2 linked regions of the Hahella sp. HNIBRBA332 genome follow. The protein of the gene in region 2 binds, or shares a complex with, the protein of the main gene of each other region. Links are inferred from orthologs where the notes say so. Each region holds a gene or a part of one and is shown on either strand. Other genes may lie near its edges.

Region 1 (7,293 bases), 6.0 Mb from region 2 along the record:
GCGGCGTCGGCTCCACTGCTCTGGCGCGCCATATCGGCTCCATCTCCGATAAAACCATCCGCGAACACGCCTATACGCCCGCCGTGTATGACGATGAAGTCGATATTCGACTCGGTTACATGTTCGGCAATCCTTACGACGCTGTGCTCTCATTGTTTCGCCGCAATTATCAGGACATGCACGCGAAAGCCATGAACGTGAACAGCCCTACTCCGGCGCGTTCGCTGCGCGGCATGACGCTGGAAGAGTATTTGGAAAGAGGCGTGGATGAGTTCAATATCGAGCGCCAGTTTGATAACTGGGTCAGTAATCTGTCCCCCAAACACCCGACTATTTTGATTAAGTACGAGAGCCTGGGTTCGACTATCGACAAAGTGCTGGAGTTTTTCCAGTGCGAGGAGCCGTTCGAACTAAAGCGTCGCAATTCCTCCTGGGTGGACCAGCCTTCACGCATCATTGAAGGACTGCAGCTGATTTACGGCGATGTCGCCGCCAAGATAGACGCCATGCCGCCGCTGAAAATATTGCTGCCGGAAAGCGCTCACACCCGTACCCTGAACGCCGTTCCCAGCTAATTCCAATACAGGTCCCGGAGGCAGAGCCTCCGGGTTCGCCGCTTACTTGACCGCATTGTTCACACTGGTGTGAAAGCCGCCCATTTGAGGCGATATATCCGTATTCAATAAGTCCTGATTCCAGACTTCGATATAGTAAATGCCCGATTGCAGCGCGAACTTGATGGCGTCGATCAAGTCTTCCCGGGTAATTTCGTTATAAGCCCGGGTTGAGGCCGTGCCGACCAATTGCACGCCGGCAAAGCTGGACGCAGCGCCGGACAACAGCAGGCTATACATTTCCGGGTACGCAACCTCCGCATTGCGACGACTCCACCAAGCCGCAAATACGCCAAAGCGCGCGCCAATGGAGGCCTGCCCATAGGCGACAACCTGCTCCGCCACAGTCGGCGAACCCAATACCGGATGCACATCCAGATCCAGACGAGTGTCGTCAAAAGCTTGGCTGTATGCATCCAGAATTCGCTTCCAAGAGCTTACTAACGCAGACTCGCTGTATCCTTTCGCATAGAAGTCCGCTTCCGCCTGAGCGTCAAAAAAGTACTGCATTTCAAAGCCATTGGTAGTGGAGTTGGTCATATGCACCAATTGCAATGCCTCCTCGCCGCTATAGCGAGCGCCCAAGGCCGCAATAAATTTTGTCAGGTAATGCAGATAGGTTTCATCCCAGGGAATCGGCAGACGCCGGGGAATGTCCCTGCGAAAGATGTAATCCAGCATGTCCGCGCCTTCGGATTCCAGCCAGGCCGGCGCAGCATATCCATTCAACAGCGCGAAGGTGACATGCAACCCCTGCGCCTTGGCTTTGGCCAACTGCTGGTCCAGCAATGTCCAATCATAGACGCCGGGAGATGGCTCCATTTCCGCCCAGGGAATGCGCACCAATACGCCATCCAGATAAGCCGCTTCATCGATATTATTAAACACCGAGGAGGTGGTGCTGGTAGTCGGACCACAGCTGCAATAGATACCGGCAAGTTCGTAGGTTTTAGGTGACTCAGGCTCACCAGGATCGTCGATGATGTCGTCCTGACCGGCATCACTATCCACACTGCCTGTTGGCTCCGGGTTATCTGAATCTATGCTGGCCGTGGGATCGGTTTGGGTATCCACAATCTCCCCATTTGAGTCGGCGCCGCTACCTGTACTTCCTCCGCCACCGCCGCCACAAGCACATAGAGTCAAAAATAGAGCCGCTAATAATAATCTGGCCGCCATGACGCCTGACCGCATCAGAGCGACAGACCACTGATAAGTTCGCAACAACATAGTTCATCCCATAACTTCAGCGCCGGACTGACCGGCAAACATGCAATCCATCGCCCGCAACTACCTGAACACGGACATTTGGCGAGGGCATCATATAAGGATGAAACTGATCAAAAAAGAAACGGTTTGTAAAAACGGGGGGTGTAGCGCCGGCTGTAACCATATTCCAACAAACAGCAATAAATTCATCAGGGTATGTTGCAGCGAGTGAGTCACAGTCTTCTTTTATAAAGATATGCAACGCTAAAATAGCCAATAAAAAGCATACCTGTCGCACAGCAACAACGATGCGACAGGAGGCCTTAAACCACACCAAGGAAAGACAATATGAGAAGCATAATAAAGCTGGCGCTGGCCATCGCCTTGAACGCCAGCATTCTGGGTTGCGCCACGTACTATCAACCTGTCCGCTTTTACGACGCATCCTCTTGCGAGTACCGAATCACCAGTCTGCGGCAAGACATTCATACTTGTTACGGGGAAGCATTCCCAATTGAGTATGCGGTATTGGTCGCGGCGCAAAGCGACGGTCAGATTTTTCGTGAGCAGTTGAAAACGTTGGCGGGCTTCGACTGGGAAAATGAGCGCGCCATCCTCATTACCGCGCTAGCCGATAAAGCCAATAACGATGGCTATCACACCGATGTGAAAACTGCTCAGGATGTACTGGCGGGTCGCCCTTTCATGATTCAACTGTATTCTCATGAGGGAGATTTATTGGCGGAATCCAGTGAGTTGGTGGATTTGCATTGGATTCAGTCACATCAGAGGTAGGGGAGATTTACAGGGGGTAGCGAAGCGTCAGACTACACCGCTTCGCCTTGAGGACGCGAGCTGACTTACCAGGGATAAGCTGCTTCTTTCACTTCCGGGGTAGGTGAAGATGTGACTTTCAGCGCCAACATCAGTTTCGCGGGGGCGCCGCCTTCGAGCACAATCTTACCTTCTGAAAAAGCGTCGTCATCTTTACCGCGTTTACCGATGAGGACTTCTTCAGCGCCATTTTTGGAGGCATGATAAAGCGCTTCTTCCATATCAATCTGAAAGACTCTACCCAGAATCGTACGCGTCCCTCGCGCTCTTTCCCATACTTCCAGACATGGCGAAGGCTTACCATTTTTTGAGCCTTCCTTGGTGATCAATTCCACTTGATATTCCGTGCCGGTCTCAAAGTCCTTTTTTGCAATATCCAAAATTGTAGTCATATCCTACTCCCTTGTTTTTTGCCGTTAATTTTTCTAATAAGGCCGTCACGCCTTGACGGCCTGTCTTCAGCATTATGGCACAATATAACGATGGATTTGGCCGCACGCCCTCCTCTGAATTCGCCACAGCCCCTGTTCAGCGGCTCATATTCGGCCACCTGCTAGACATCAGGTCACAGCGCCGCGGCAGATTCGCTCCAGAAGTTCAGGAAACTCAATTCCGGCGGCCCTCGCCGCTTGCGGCAATAGACTGCTCGCTGTCATCCCCGGCAACGAATTCCCTTCCAGGCACCACAGAGCGCCGTTATCTTCCATACGAAAGTCGATCCGGCTGTACACGCCCAGCTTCAGCGCCGCATGAGCCCGCAATGCAATTTCCTGCATGACGACGGCGTCAGCCTCGGAAATATCCGCAGGGAATATTTCACGGGCGCCGCCCACCTGATACTTGGCTTGGTAATCGAAGATCTCGTTAGGCGCGATAATTTCGCCAACCGGCAATGCTTTCCCCTCCAATATCCCAACCGTGAATTCTCGTCCGGGAACGAACTTTTCAATCATGACTTCATCGTCGTATTCACTTGCAAGCGCTATCGCCCCCGCCAGTTCAGCTTCTTCACGCACTACACTTAAACCGACGGTGGAGCCTTGCTTGCTGGGTTTGACCACCACAGGCCAACCTAATTTCTTCGCGACCTCATCGCTGCTTGCCGGCGCCATCAGCCAATCCGGCGTGGGTACGCCCGCGGCCCGAAATAAGCGCTTACTCAGGTCCTTGTCCATAGCCGCCGCGCTCGCAATATGATTGCTGCCGGTATACGCCAGGCCTGCAAGATTTAGCATCGCCTGAATCCGCCCGTCTTCTCCGGCGCCGCCATGCAACGCTAGAAAAACGACATCAACGTCACGGATATTGAAAGCCTCCGCAGACAAAGCAATGGCTCGCCCGCGCACATCGGCGATAACTGAAGTAGACGGAGGCTCTGGAGCCACACCGGCTTGCAGTAGTCGCACCTCCTCCGCTGCAGATAACTGCCCAGTGGCGGTATCCACAGAAAACACTTCATGCCCCAGACTACGCAGCGTCGGAATAATTTGCGCGGCGCTGGCGATTGAGACGTCCCGCTCCTCGCTCGTGCCGCCGAATAATACTGCGATTTTCATGGCCCTGATTCTCCTCACCCAGACGCAAAAACAAAAAAGCCCCAAAATAATGGGGCTTTCAAGTCAGGCTGTCACAGCTCTATATCTTAAATATTCTTTAGCTTCCGGTTCAGAAGGGAATATCGTCGTCAAAGTCGTCCATAGGCTCTGGCATGGGCGGTTTTGGTTGCTGAGGCTGTTGCGGGCGTTGTTGCGCCTGATTCGGGGCGGAATAACCGCCGCTGGACGCGCCATAGTTATTGTTGGGGGCGCCGCCGTAATTGTTCGAAGGAGCGCCGCCATAATTACCCGCAGGCGCAGCAGCTGGAGCGCCACCATAGTTATCGCCGGAAGGAGCGGATTGCTGCCAGCCGTCGTTGTAACCTTGCGAGTTATCCATACCACCGCCGCCACTGCGACTGTCGAGCATCTGCATCTGGCCTTGCATGTCTACAACAATTTCTGTGCTGTAACGATCCTGTCCAGACTGGTCCTGCCATTTGCGCGTTTGCAGGCGACCTTCAATATATACTTTGGAGCCTTTTTTCAAGTACTGTGCGGCGATCTCCGCCAACTTGCCGAACAGCACAACCCGATGCCATTCCGTACGGGGCACCAGTTGTCCCGTCTGCTTGTCTTTATAACTCTCGTCAGTCGCCAACCTCAGGTTGGAAATCGCGCTGCCGGAGGGGGTATAACGTGTTTCCGGATCGCTACCCAAATTACCAATTAGAATTACTTTATTTACACCACGCGCCATATCGCTCTCCAAACGTTATCCCTCAACCTGGGCGGTGAGAGGGTAATTTACCAGCGCTTTCTCATCAAAGCGCTGTCTATCAATCTTTAAATACGCCAAGTGTTCTTCAATCACCAGAGTGACGTCTTCAACACCATGAATTTGCGTCAGTTCCTGCGCTATCTTATCCGCTGCGTCCACATTAAACGGTTGCAGCGACAGCACATAACTCGCTGTATAGGGAGGATCAGGCATGAACAGGGACACTCCGCCCCATACTACCGCCATCACTGTACAAAGACCATACACCCCCATCAAACCAAACTTCTGGTAGGCCAGTCCACCTAGGACGCCCCCTAGAAAGGCGCCGAAGAACTGCGAGCTGGAGTACACCCCCATCGCTGTTCCCCGCATTCCCGCAGGCGCCACCTTGCTGACCAAAGAGGGCAAAGTCGCTTCCAAGAAGTTGAAAGCCAAGAAAAAGCCGAATACAGCCAGGGTAAACCCGATAAAGTCGTTCCCCGCTTTCATTACAATCATGAGTGCGGCCGCCAATAACCAGACCGCTCCAATGAAAACCTGCCGCAAAAGCCGCTTCTTCTCACCGATGATGATCAGCGGAATCATGAATACAAAAGCCCCGCCCATCACCGCCAGATAAAACCAGCCATGTCGATCCGCGGCCATATTAAATTTATCCGCCAATGTAACCGGCATTGCGACGAACATCGCCGTCAATATCATATGGAGCGAGAATATCCCCCAATTCAGGCGCATCAGCTCTTTATGCTGAAAGGCATCCCGCAAGGCGGAGCCAAGAACTATCGTTTCCAGGTTACGCCGCTGCTGTAACGGGGTCGGCACTTTATACAACAAAACCACTCCTGACAACGCCATACACGCCGTCGCCCAAAACAGTCCAGATAATCCCGCAAAGCCCGAAATCAGTGGTCCTAAAACCAGCGCCAACGCAAATGACAGCCCAATCGTCATTCCCACGGTCGCCATGGCCTTGGTGCGATTCTCTTCCTGCGTCAAATCACTGAGCAGCGCCATCAATACACTGGCGATAGCTCCCGCTCCTTGCAACAGACGACCAAATATAACGCCATAGATATGATCGCTTAATGCAGCCACGACACTGCCAAGGCAGAATAACCCCAAACCGATCAAGATCAGCTTCTTTCGACCAAAACGATCAGACAACGCCCCAAAAGGCACCTGCATGACAGCCTGGCTCAAGCCATAGACGCCTATGGCGAGACCCAGTAGCGCTGGGGTTGCGCCCTCAAGCTCTCTGCCCAACACCATGAAAACCGGCAGCACCATAAACAGCCCAAGCATTCGCATGGCGTATAACGAAGCCAGCGCCGAGACAGCGCGGCGCTCCTGGGGCATAAACCTCTGCGTCTTTTGCATTTAACTACCGTACCAGTCCATCAAAAAGCGCACATTGTAGCATTTGACCAGCCACTTATTAATCGATTCGCTGTCGCTTTGCCCATCCTGTTTCCGTACTTATATAATGACCGGCTGTAAATTCCGGAGGTGAAAAGTATTTTATGGACACGATCCAAGTCCGCGGAGCCCGAACTCACAATCTTAAGAATGTCGACCTGGACTTGCCGAGAGACAAGCTCATCGTCATTACCGGGCTATCAGGCTCAGGCAAGTCATCCCTGGCTTTTGATACGCTTTACGCGGAGGGACAGCGGCGCTATGTGGAATCGCTGTCCACTTACGCCAGACAGTTCCTGTCCATGATGGAGAAGCCGGACGTTGACCATATAGAGGGCCTTTCACCCGCTATTTCCATCGAGCAGAAGTCCACCTCTCATAACCCGCGCTCTACTGTCGGCACCATTACAGAAATCTATGATTACCTGCGCCTGTTGTTCGCACGCGCTGGAGAGCCTCGCTGCCCTGATCACGACATCGTTCTCGAAGCCCAAACGGTCAGTCAGATGGTCGACCGAATCCTTGAGTTGCCTCAGGACAGCAAGTGGATGCTGTTGGCGCCGGTGATACGCAACCGCAAAGGCGAGCATCTGCATGTGATTGAGGGGCTGCGTGCGCAAGGCTTCATTCGCGCGCGTATTGATGGCATCGTAACTGACCTCGACGACATTCCCCAATTAGATAAGAAGCGTAAACACACCATTGAGGTTGTCGTCGATCGGCTCAAGATACGAGCAGATATTCAGACCCGATTGGCCGAGTCTATCGAAACCTGCATTGAGTTGGCTGAAGGCGTCGTCATCGCCGCGCCAATGGACGGAGACGGCGAAGAACTGATCTTTTCAGCACTATTCGCCTGTCCTGAATGTGGATACAGTGTCAGCGAACTGGAACCAAGAGTTTT
Region 2 (7,344 bases):
AAGGCGGCGACTGGTTTAAAGATATCAACACGCCGCATCAGGACTCCGCCTATCTCTATTATGTCCAGGGCCCCGGAAAAACTTACGCGGACCGCGCCGCATTCGGCCTGATCGCACAGATCATTTCGCCGGAATACTACAACGATATCCGCACAGAAGCGCAGATGGGCTATGTTGTGTTCGCCACCCCCTATACGCTGCTGGATACGCCGGCCCTGGCCTTTATCGTGCAATCTCCGTCACACACGCCGAAGCAAATCCACACCGCCACCGAGAACTTCATCGTGCGTTTTGCGAAGGAGCTGCGTTTGCTTCCCGAAGCGGAGTTTGAGAAACACAAAGCTGCACTGAAGGCGCGGCTGACAGAGAAAGATCAAACGCTGGAGCAACGCTCTGACCGATTCTGGACGGAAATTGACGTTGGCAACGAGCAGTTCGACACCTTGAATCAGATCGCCAGCGAAGTGGACAAGCTCAGCCTAAACCAACTGGCGGACTACTTCGACAAGCAGTTTGTGACGGATAAGAGTGCGCTGCTGGTGGTCACGGATGGAGATAAGGACGGCGCGCATTGGCGTCCCGGAAAAGCGGAGCCGCTGAAAAACAAGGAAAGCTGGCTCAACGCGAACAAGCTGTTTCCGCTGCGCGTTAAATACTGACAGTCTCCGCAGCGATACTCATCCTAACTAAAAAAAGACCCGCACAATGCGGGTCTTTTTCGTTACGCCCCCCACCAACGAGAGCCAGACTCTCTGGCTGTGGAGCCGCCTGAGTTCAGAAGTCCATGGGAATAATGGACTCGCCGTATAGGTGCAGATCCTGAAGAATGGATAACTGCAACGGCGTGATATCCGGGTTGGCGGCAAGCTGCTCCAGCTTCTTGAAATACGCCTGGAAACTGATCGAAGCGCCGCCGGACTCTCCCGACAAGCGACGATAACGATACCGCTCCCACTTCTCCATTTCTTCTTCATTCAGCGTGCCAGGAAAATTTCTCGCGCGATAACGGAAAAGCATCTCCTGCAGCCTTGGATCTTCAAAGGGCAACTCCAGCTCCCCCAGCACTTCCGGCGACTGCTCATGAATGAAAGTCATCAGTTCCCGGTCGTTGTTGCTGAAAAAGCCGCCGCTGTAGAGCATCAGGTCTGGATCGGTTTCGCTGTCGTCCATGGGCTCGTTAAACACTTCCGCCACCAGTTGCTGAATATTCGCCGCCTGACGCAACGCCTGCAGGTGAGATCTCAGCTTGTCGCCGTCCAGCTGAAAACCGCGCAATCTCTCCGGGTCCATGGTTTTGAGAATTTTGCTCTCCACCAGAATCGGACACTTGTTCAGATGCACGACTTTCAACGGGATACGCTCAGCGCCTTCAGGAAGGTCCTCATTTGAGGTGAAGATACGCTCTCGAATCTTCTCCACCGGCAAGTGCGTCCAAGTGGATGGATCAGCGCGCAGATCATAGACGATCACGCCGTTGGGATTGGTTGGATGGCGCGCGACGGGAGCCACCATGGCGCAACAGCCCAATGCCGCCGGAAATTTGGAGGACACATGAAACAAGGGCTTCATGCGCCCGATATCCACCAGTCCTTCCAGAACTTTCTTATTGCGATGGCCAAGCACATAGTCATACAACTTGGGTTGCGCCGTCTTGATCAGTCGCGCCACCGCAATGGTGGCGTAAACGTCAGACATAGCGTCATGCGCCGCCTCATGCGTCACGCCATTAGCCTTGGTCAGCTCTTCCAGGCGAAAGCTGGGGACCCCTTCCGCGTTCATGGGCCAGTTTATACCGTCGGGCCGCATGGCGTAGGTAAGCCGCACCATATCAATAACGTCCCAACGGGAATTGCCGTTTCGCCACTCCCGGCTGTAAGGATCGTAAAAATTGCGGTATAGCGTATTGCGGGTGACTTCATCGTCGAAGCGGATGCTGTTGTAGCCGACCACACAGGTTCCCGGACGGGAGAATTGCTCGTGGATCAGACGGATAAACTCCGCTTCACTCACGCCCTCCGACATTGCTTTCTGCGGCGTGATGCCGGTAATCAGGCAGGCTTCCGGTTGCGGCAATACGTCTTCCGCCGGCTTGCAGTACATCACCAGCGGCTCTTCGATGGGGTTGAGATCCAAGTCCGTGCGCACGCCCGCAAACTGAGAGGGCCTGTCTCTGCGGGGATCTGCGCCCCAGGTCTCGAAATCGTACCAATAAAAGGTGTCAGCCATTTAACTACTCTGAGTCGTCAATCAGGCGCCCATGTTAGCCAATAGCGCTCCGTTCGTCATGTTGGATTCCCGGCCGAATGCTGGCACAGCATTTGAATATGTTTGAAATAAGTCAGGTATATGCGCTTTCCAATGCCGGAAAAAACGCACTCAGAGATAACAAGGTAGCCGTCATGGGTTTAATTCGCACTTTATTTGAATACGGAAATCAGGCGTACGAAGGCCTGAAACAGCCCACCGCCGCCCAGCAGACAAAGGCCGACGCGGCCATGGACAATCATCCTGAACCAGGAACCGTGACCCTGTCCGGTCAGCCGCAGGAACAAAGCTCCCGCCCCCGGGTCATGATCAAAGAGTTTCAGCAAGGTGTCGGGCAAGATACTGCCTTTGTGCAACAGACGCTCAGGCAAAAGCTTGCCGAGTATGGCGTCACCAGTGTGCGCGGACAGGTTCGCCTGGGTCGCAACGAGACCGGCGCGCTGGAAATTTCAGGCGCAATTCCAACGGAAGCCAAGCAGAAGATTGAAGCGGATATCAACCGCAACCCGGATATCAAGCAAACGTTCGTGCGCCTGAGTAATCAGAAGCCCGCATTGGATTACGTTCAGAACGTGATGCGCCTGCAGAATGCATACGGGGGCGACAACTCGCTGTTCAGCTCGCTGCTTTCCTCCAATCCGCAGAATAACTCCCTGCAGGACATCGTGCAGCGCTTTCACAAAATGGGGTCCGCCGCCGCGGAGATGACCGCAAATTCCGGCGCCGCCTTCTCCATCTCGATCAGTTGATGCGCGCCGCCGCTGAGAATCCGGCGGCGCATTCATTCAGAAGCCGGAAATATCGCCCGCGCCTTCCCTCAGGATCACCGGCGTATCGTCGGTCAGATCCACAACGGAAGTGGGCTCCATGCCGCAGAAACCGCCATCAATGATCAAGTCCACCGCATGCTCCAGCATCTGGCGAATCTCATAAGGATCGGTCATCGGCATGTCTTCGCCGGGCATGATCAGTGTAGAGCTCATCAGCGGCTCGCCCAGCTCCTCCAGCAGCGCCTGCGCAATGCGGTTATCAGGCACCCTGATGCCAATCTGACGCCGTTTCGGATGCAACAGCCTGCGCGGCACCTCCGAAGTCGCCGTTAAAATAAAGGTATAGGCGCCGGGGGTGTGGTTTTTCAATAGACGATAAGTACTGTTATCCACCTTGGCGTATGTGGAGATATCGCTTAAATCCCGGCACACCAGCGTGAAATTATGCTTATCATCCAGGCGACGAATGCCTTTGATGCGGTCCGCAGCGCTTTTATCGCCGATGGCGCACCCCAGCGCATAACCGGAATCCGTGGGATAAACAATAACGCCGCCGCTGTGAATGATTTCCACCGCCTGACGAACCAGACGGGCCTGTGGGTTATCCTGATGGATCTGGAAGAACTGGCTCATTGACCGCCCGACTCCGTTTTGGCTTTTTTGCTGCCGCCCATGCAATTGGGCGAATCCGGGGCCTGGCCTTTCTCCAGCCATTCCTGTGGGGTGAACGTGTGCAGCGCCAGCGCGTGAATGCCCTGTTGCATCAGCTCGCCCAGCACCGCATACACCTTCTGGTGCCGTTGCACGGAGCGCATATCCGTAAACTGCGGCGTCACCAACACCACCTTGAAATGGGTTTCCGAATTGGGAGGGACGCTGTGCATATGGCTTTCATTGATCACCTCCAAGTGCGTCGGAGTGAAAGCCTCTTTTAACTTATTCTCAACAGAGATTTGGATTTTCATATTTTATTCAGCAGATAGGATTAGATAGCAAGCCGCCGCGACGGGCCCCGTCGCGGCGTAGATAATGACTACACTATAAACCACTCCGCCGCATTCGACGAGCGGAGCGGCCACCGCTTACCTCACTGTGACGTCGGCCACTACCGGATAGGGCTCCGCGCGATTGGCCGCATAGTCCCGCATCCACACTTTAAAGATATACTTTCCCGGCGCCACGACACTCCCTGTGCCGGAACGTCCATCCCAGTCGATCGCGACGTGATGTTCGCCAATCAGAGGCTCCCGATACAGCTCCCGCACTAAGGAGCCGCCCCGCGCCTCGTAGACGTACACGGTGGTCAGAGCGCCTTCATTGAGATCGAACTCCAGTCGCGTCTTGTCATTGGATTGGTCACCGTTGGGGGTGATCACGTCCGGCGTAACGCTGATATTGGCCCATTGCGGAGCGACCGTGTCCACAATCACCCGCAACTCCCCATTCACACTGATTCCCTGCGTGTCCGTAGCCGACAGCGCAATCACATAACGATCATCCGCAACTGTAACCCCACTGAAATCACGCCCATCCCACAGCTTATTCAGCGAAACGCCGCTGCCTTGTTGACGAAACAGCTCCACTCCATCGCGGTTCTGATAGCTGAGCGTCCAATCAAGACTTTTGTTGAAGCTTGCTTTAAGCGTGACGTTATCGCGCCGTCCATCGCCGTCCGGACCAAATTCCGCATAGTTGGACTCATAGCTCAACAACTGCGGCGGTTCCGAGTCCGATACGGTGTTCACGCTGAAATACACTTCCGCCGGAGCCGCCGCCACGCCGTCCACATCCACGCCAGTAATCAAGAAGCGGTAGGAGCCGTCCGGGGTCACCACGCCGTTGTGGTCCAGTCCGTCCCATGTTAAATCGAAGATTTCCCCATTACCGCGAAACAGGTTCACGGGTTCATTCTCCGACGTGAGAACGGAAGCCTCCCATTGCAGCGGGGCGGTAAAATCGGCGCGCACCCTCAACGTATCGTTGGCGCCGTCTCCATTCGGACTGAAGGGAGAGGGCTTGGCGGTCGCGTTCTTGATCGCCGCCAAGCCCTGCATCCCCCGCGCCACGATAATCTCAAAATTCCCACTGCGATTATCGTCCCAGGCGACGAATATGTCGCCGGACGCATTGACCGCCACCTTGGTCACCAGAGACCCCAGTTCGCTGGGAGATATATTAGCGGCGGGTGAGAAGGTCAGGGCTCTATCAGTGGAGAAAGCGAACATCGCTTCGTAGTTGCCCGGCGTCGTATCCTGCCAAACGACATACAGCACGCCTTCGGCATCCGTGGCCAGATCCGGGCCGATTGAGGCCCCCGGGTTGCGGCTGATGTTGCCGGGCGGCGCAAAATGCTGTCCGCCATCCTCAGAGCGCGCCACATAGATCTCCGCCTCATTATTGATCTGCTCACTCCAACCGATATAAACATTACTGCCCGCATCCGCCGCCAGCGACACTGAAGAAGACACCGCACTGCTAGCGGAAATACTAACCGGCTGAGAAAAACTGCGCCCACCGTTCCTGGAGTACATGTGATAGACATTCTGCGCATTGGTCCAGGCTACATGGATACGCCGATCCCCGCCCGCCGTCATGCGTACGCTGGAGACAAAGTTGGCTTTAATCTTGGCGACCTGCTGAAAGCTGACGCCGCCATCCGCGCTCTGGGTCACTATCACCTCTTCCGTCCCGGTGTCTGTCCAGGCCACATAGATCACGTTAGCCGAATCCACCAGAATATCCGCCCGCACGGAAGCGCTGTCATCTCCAGACAGACTGACGGCCGAGGTAAAGGTCTTGCCGCCGTCTTCCGAACGCACGTAAAGGATCGTAGAGGCGCCGTACAGGGTATCCTGCCAAACCACATGCACGTGACCGCGGGAGTCCACCGCCACGTCCGGCGCGCTGGACTGCCCAGAGGGCGACGACAGCTGCTTCGGCGGCGTGTAGTTTTCACCTTTGTCGCGAGAGCGCGCGAACATCACTTCCTTCACGCCGGAACTGTTATCGTCCCAGGTCACAAAGAGATTATCGCCTTGAGCCACCAAGCTGGGGTTAAAACTTAAACCCTCTGAATAGGACAGATTCACAGGCGGGTAAAAATTGATCTCCGCCCGGGTCGGAAAAACAAAGGCCGTCAACAACGCAAAAAGGGCCACACCCAAATGAAGTTTACATCCTGTTTCTCGCTTAAAAGTCCTTATTACTTTCATTTTCCTTCTCCACAGCGATCATTGCGATCACCGCTATTTCCTTATATTCGCCGTCCATCCCTTTGTCAGGGCGTCGCGAAGGGAGAACTGCACACTTCGCTTATACGCGTAAGATCCTGACCTCAGATCCCTGCGATCACAGCCCCTCGCCTTTGGACGGTTCCATTTCCTGCTTGAACGCCTGACACCGCTGCGCACGCTCCGGCGTGGAGTGCTGGGCCCATCCCGCTGATTGGTCCACGCCTTGGCAGGAGTTTCGGGAGAGCCGCAGCGCCATCATATAACCAACCCCGCCGCCAGGACCATGGCCAAGTCCGACAGATGTCTGCGCACAGGCATTATTACAGTGAGTTTTGGGTCGCCCCGAAGCATTGGAAGACGGGGCGCGATGCAAAAAGTAGCTTGTTGTTACATTTTTAAATTGCTCACAAAAACCATTTAAGTTGAAGTAGACATTGCCCTAGTCCGGCTTTTCACAAGGTTTGCTGTCTGTCGAAAAAGTCGCTGAATCAGGTGCGGTTCAACTCGCTCCGCACATTTTTCGGCAAAAGTTAGCGAGATTGGTGGTTTACTGCCAAACTTAGATATACATCAAACAGTTAGACGAACGCAGACTATGAAAATCGGACTTCTAGAAGACGACCAGAATCTGGCGGACCAGCTATTGCTAAATCTGCGGAACTCAGATTTCCAATGCCGCCACTACAATACGGGGAAAGATTTTTTATTCGCCGTCACCCATGACAGCTTCGATTTGCTCATCATGGACTGGCAATTGCCGGATATGGACGGCATCGACATCCTCCGCAAAGTGCGGCAGCAGCAGGAATGGCCGATCCCGGTGTTGTTCCTGACTCAGCGCGAAGCGGAGGAAGATATTATTGAGGCGCTTGAGGCCGGCGCCGACGATTACATGGTGAAGCCGGCGCGGCCCGGCGAACTCATCGCCCGGCTCAAGGCGCTGAGCCGGAGAAACCGCACGGAGGAAACCGATGCCGAAGAAGCCAGTTATGGCCCCTTCAGCATCAACCACAAGAAACGGACCATTCAACTGAACGGCGAGCCGCTGACGTTGACGGACAAAGACTTCGATCTGA

What was found.
Region 1: the proteins of sbcB (region 2) and ssb are in contact, whole or in part, in a crystal structure (PDB 3C94), measured with the Escherichia coli proteins. The link is inferred for Hahella sp. HNIBRBA332 from one-to-one orthologs.

What each region holds. Positions count from the first base shown.
Region 1 is NZ_CP132203.1:6,571,968-6,579,260, reverse strand. The notes cover bases 3,138-5,946. They hold ssb (single-stranded DNA-binding protein), read right to left. Parts: upstream 4,953-5,946; coding sequence 4,323-4,952; downstream 3,138-4,322. Other genes in these bases: O5O45_RS29305 (MFS transporter), read right to left, coding at 4,968-5,946; O5O45_RS29315 (D-alanine--D-alanine ligase family protein), read right to left, coding at 3,218-4,213. In the rest of the region: O5O45_RS29335 (hypothetical protein), read left to right, coding at 1-575; O5O45_RS29330 (beta-galactosidase), read right to left, coding at 618-1,688; O5O45_RS29325 (hypothetical protein), read left to right, coding at 2,172-2,618; O5O45_RS29320 (hypothetical protein), read right to left, coding at 2,684-3,049; more of O5O45_RS29305, read right to left, coding at 5,947-6,350; excinuclease ABC subunit UvrA, read left to right, coding at 6,494-7,293. UniProt on the Escherichia coli protein: Plays an important role in DNA replication, recombination and repair. Binds to ssDNA and to an array of partner proteins to recruit them to their sites of action during DNA metabolism. Acts as a sliding platform that migrates on DNA via reptation.
Region 2 is NZ_CP132203.1:559,752-567,095, reverse strand. What follows is about bases 1-2,860. They hold sbcB (exodeoxyribonuclease I), read right to left. Parts: upstream 2,227-2,860; coding sequence 775-2,226; downstream 1-774. Other genes in these bases: O5O45_RS02765 (hypothetical protein), read left to right, coding at 2,400-2,860; O5O45_RS02775 (insulinase family protein), read left to right, coding at 1-659. Outside these bases: more of O5O45_RS02765, read left to right, coding at 2,861-3,014; O5O45_RS02760 (L-threonylcarbamoyladenylate synthase), read right to left, coding at 3,051-3,668; O5O45_RS02755 (BolA family protein), read right to left, coding at 3,665-4,000; O5O45_RS02750 (hypothetical protein), read right to left, coding at 4,118-6,055; O5O45_RS02745 (hypothetical protein), read right to left, coding at 6,384-6,527; O5O45_RS02740 (response regulator transcription factor), read left to right, coding at 6,864-7,344. UniProt on the Escherichia coli protein: Degrades single-stranded DNA (ssDNA) in a highly processive manner.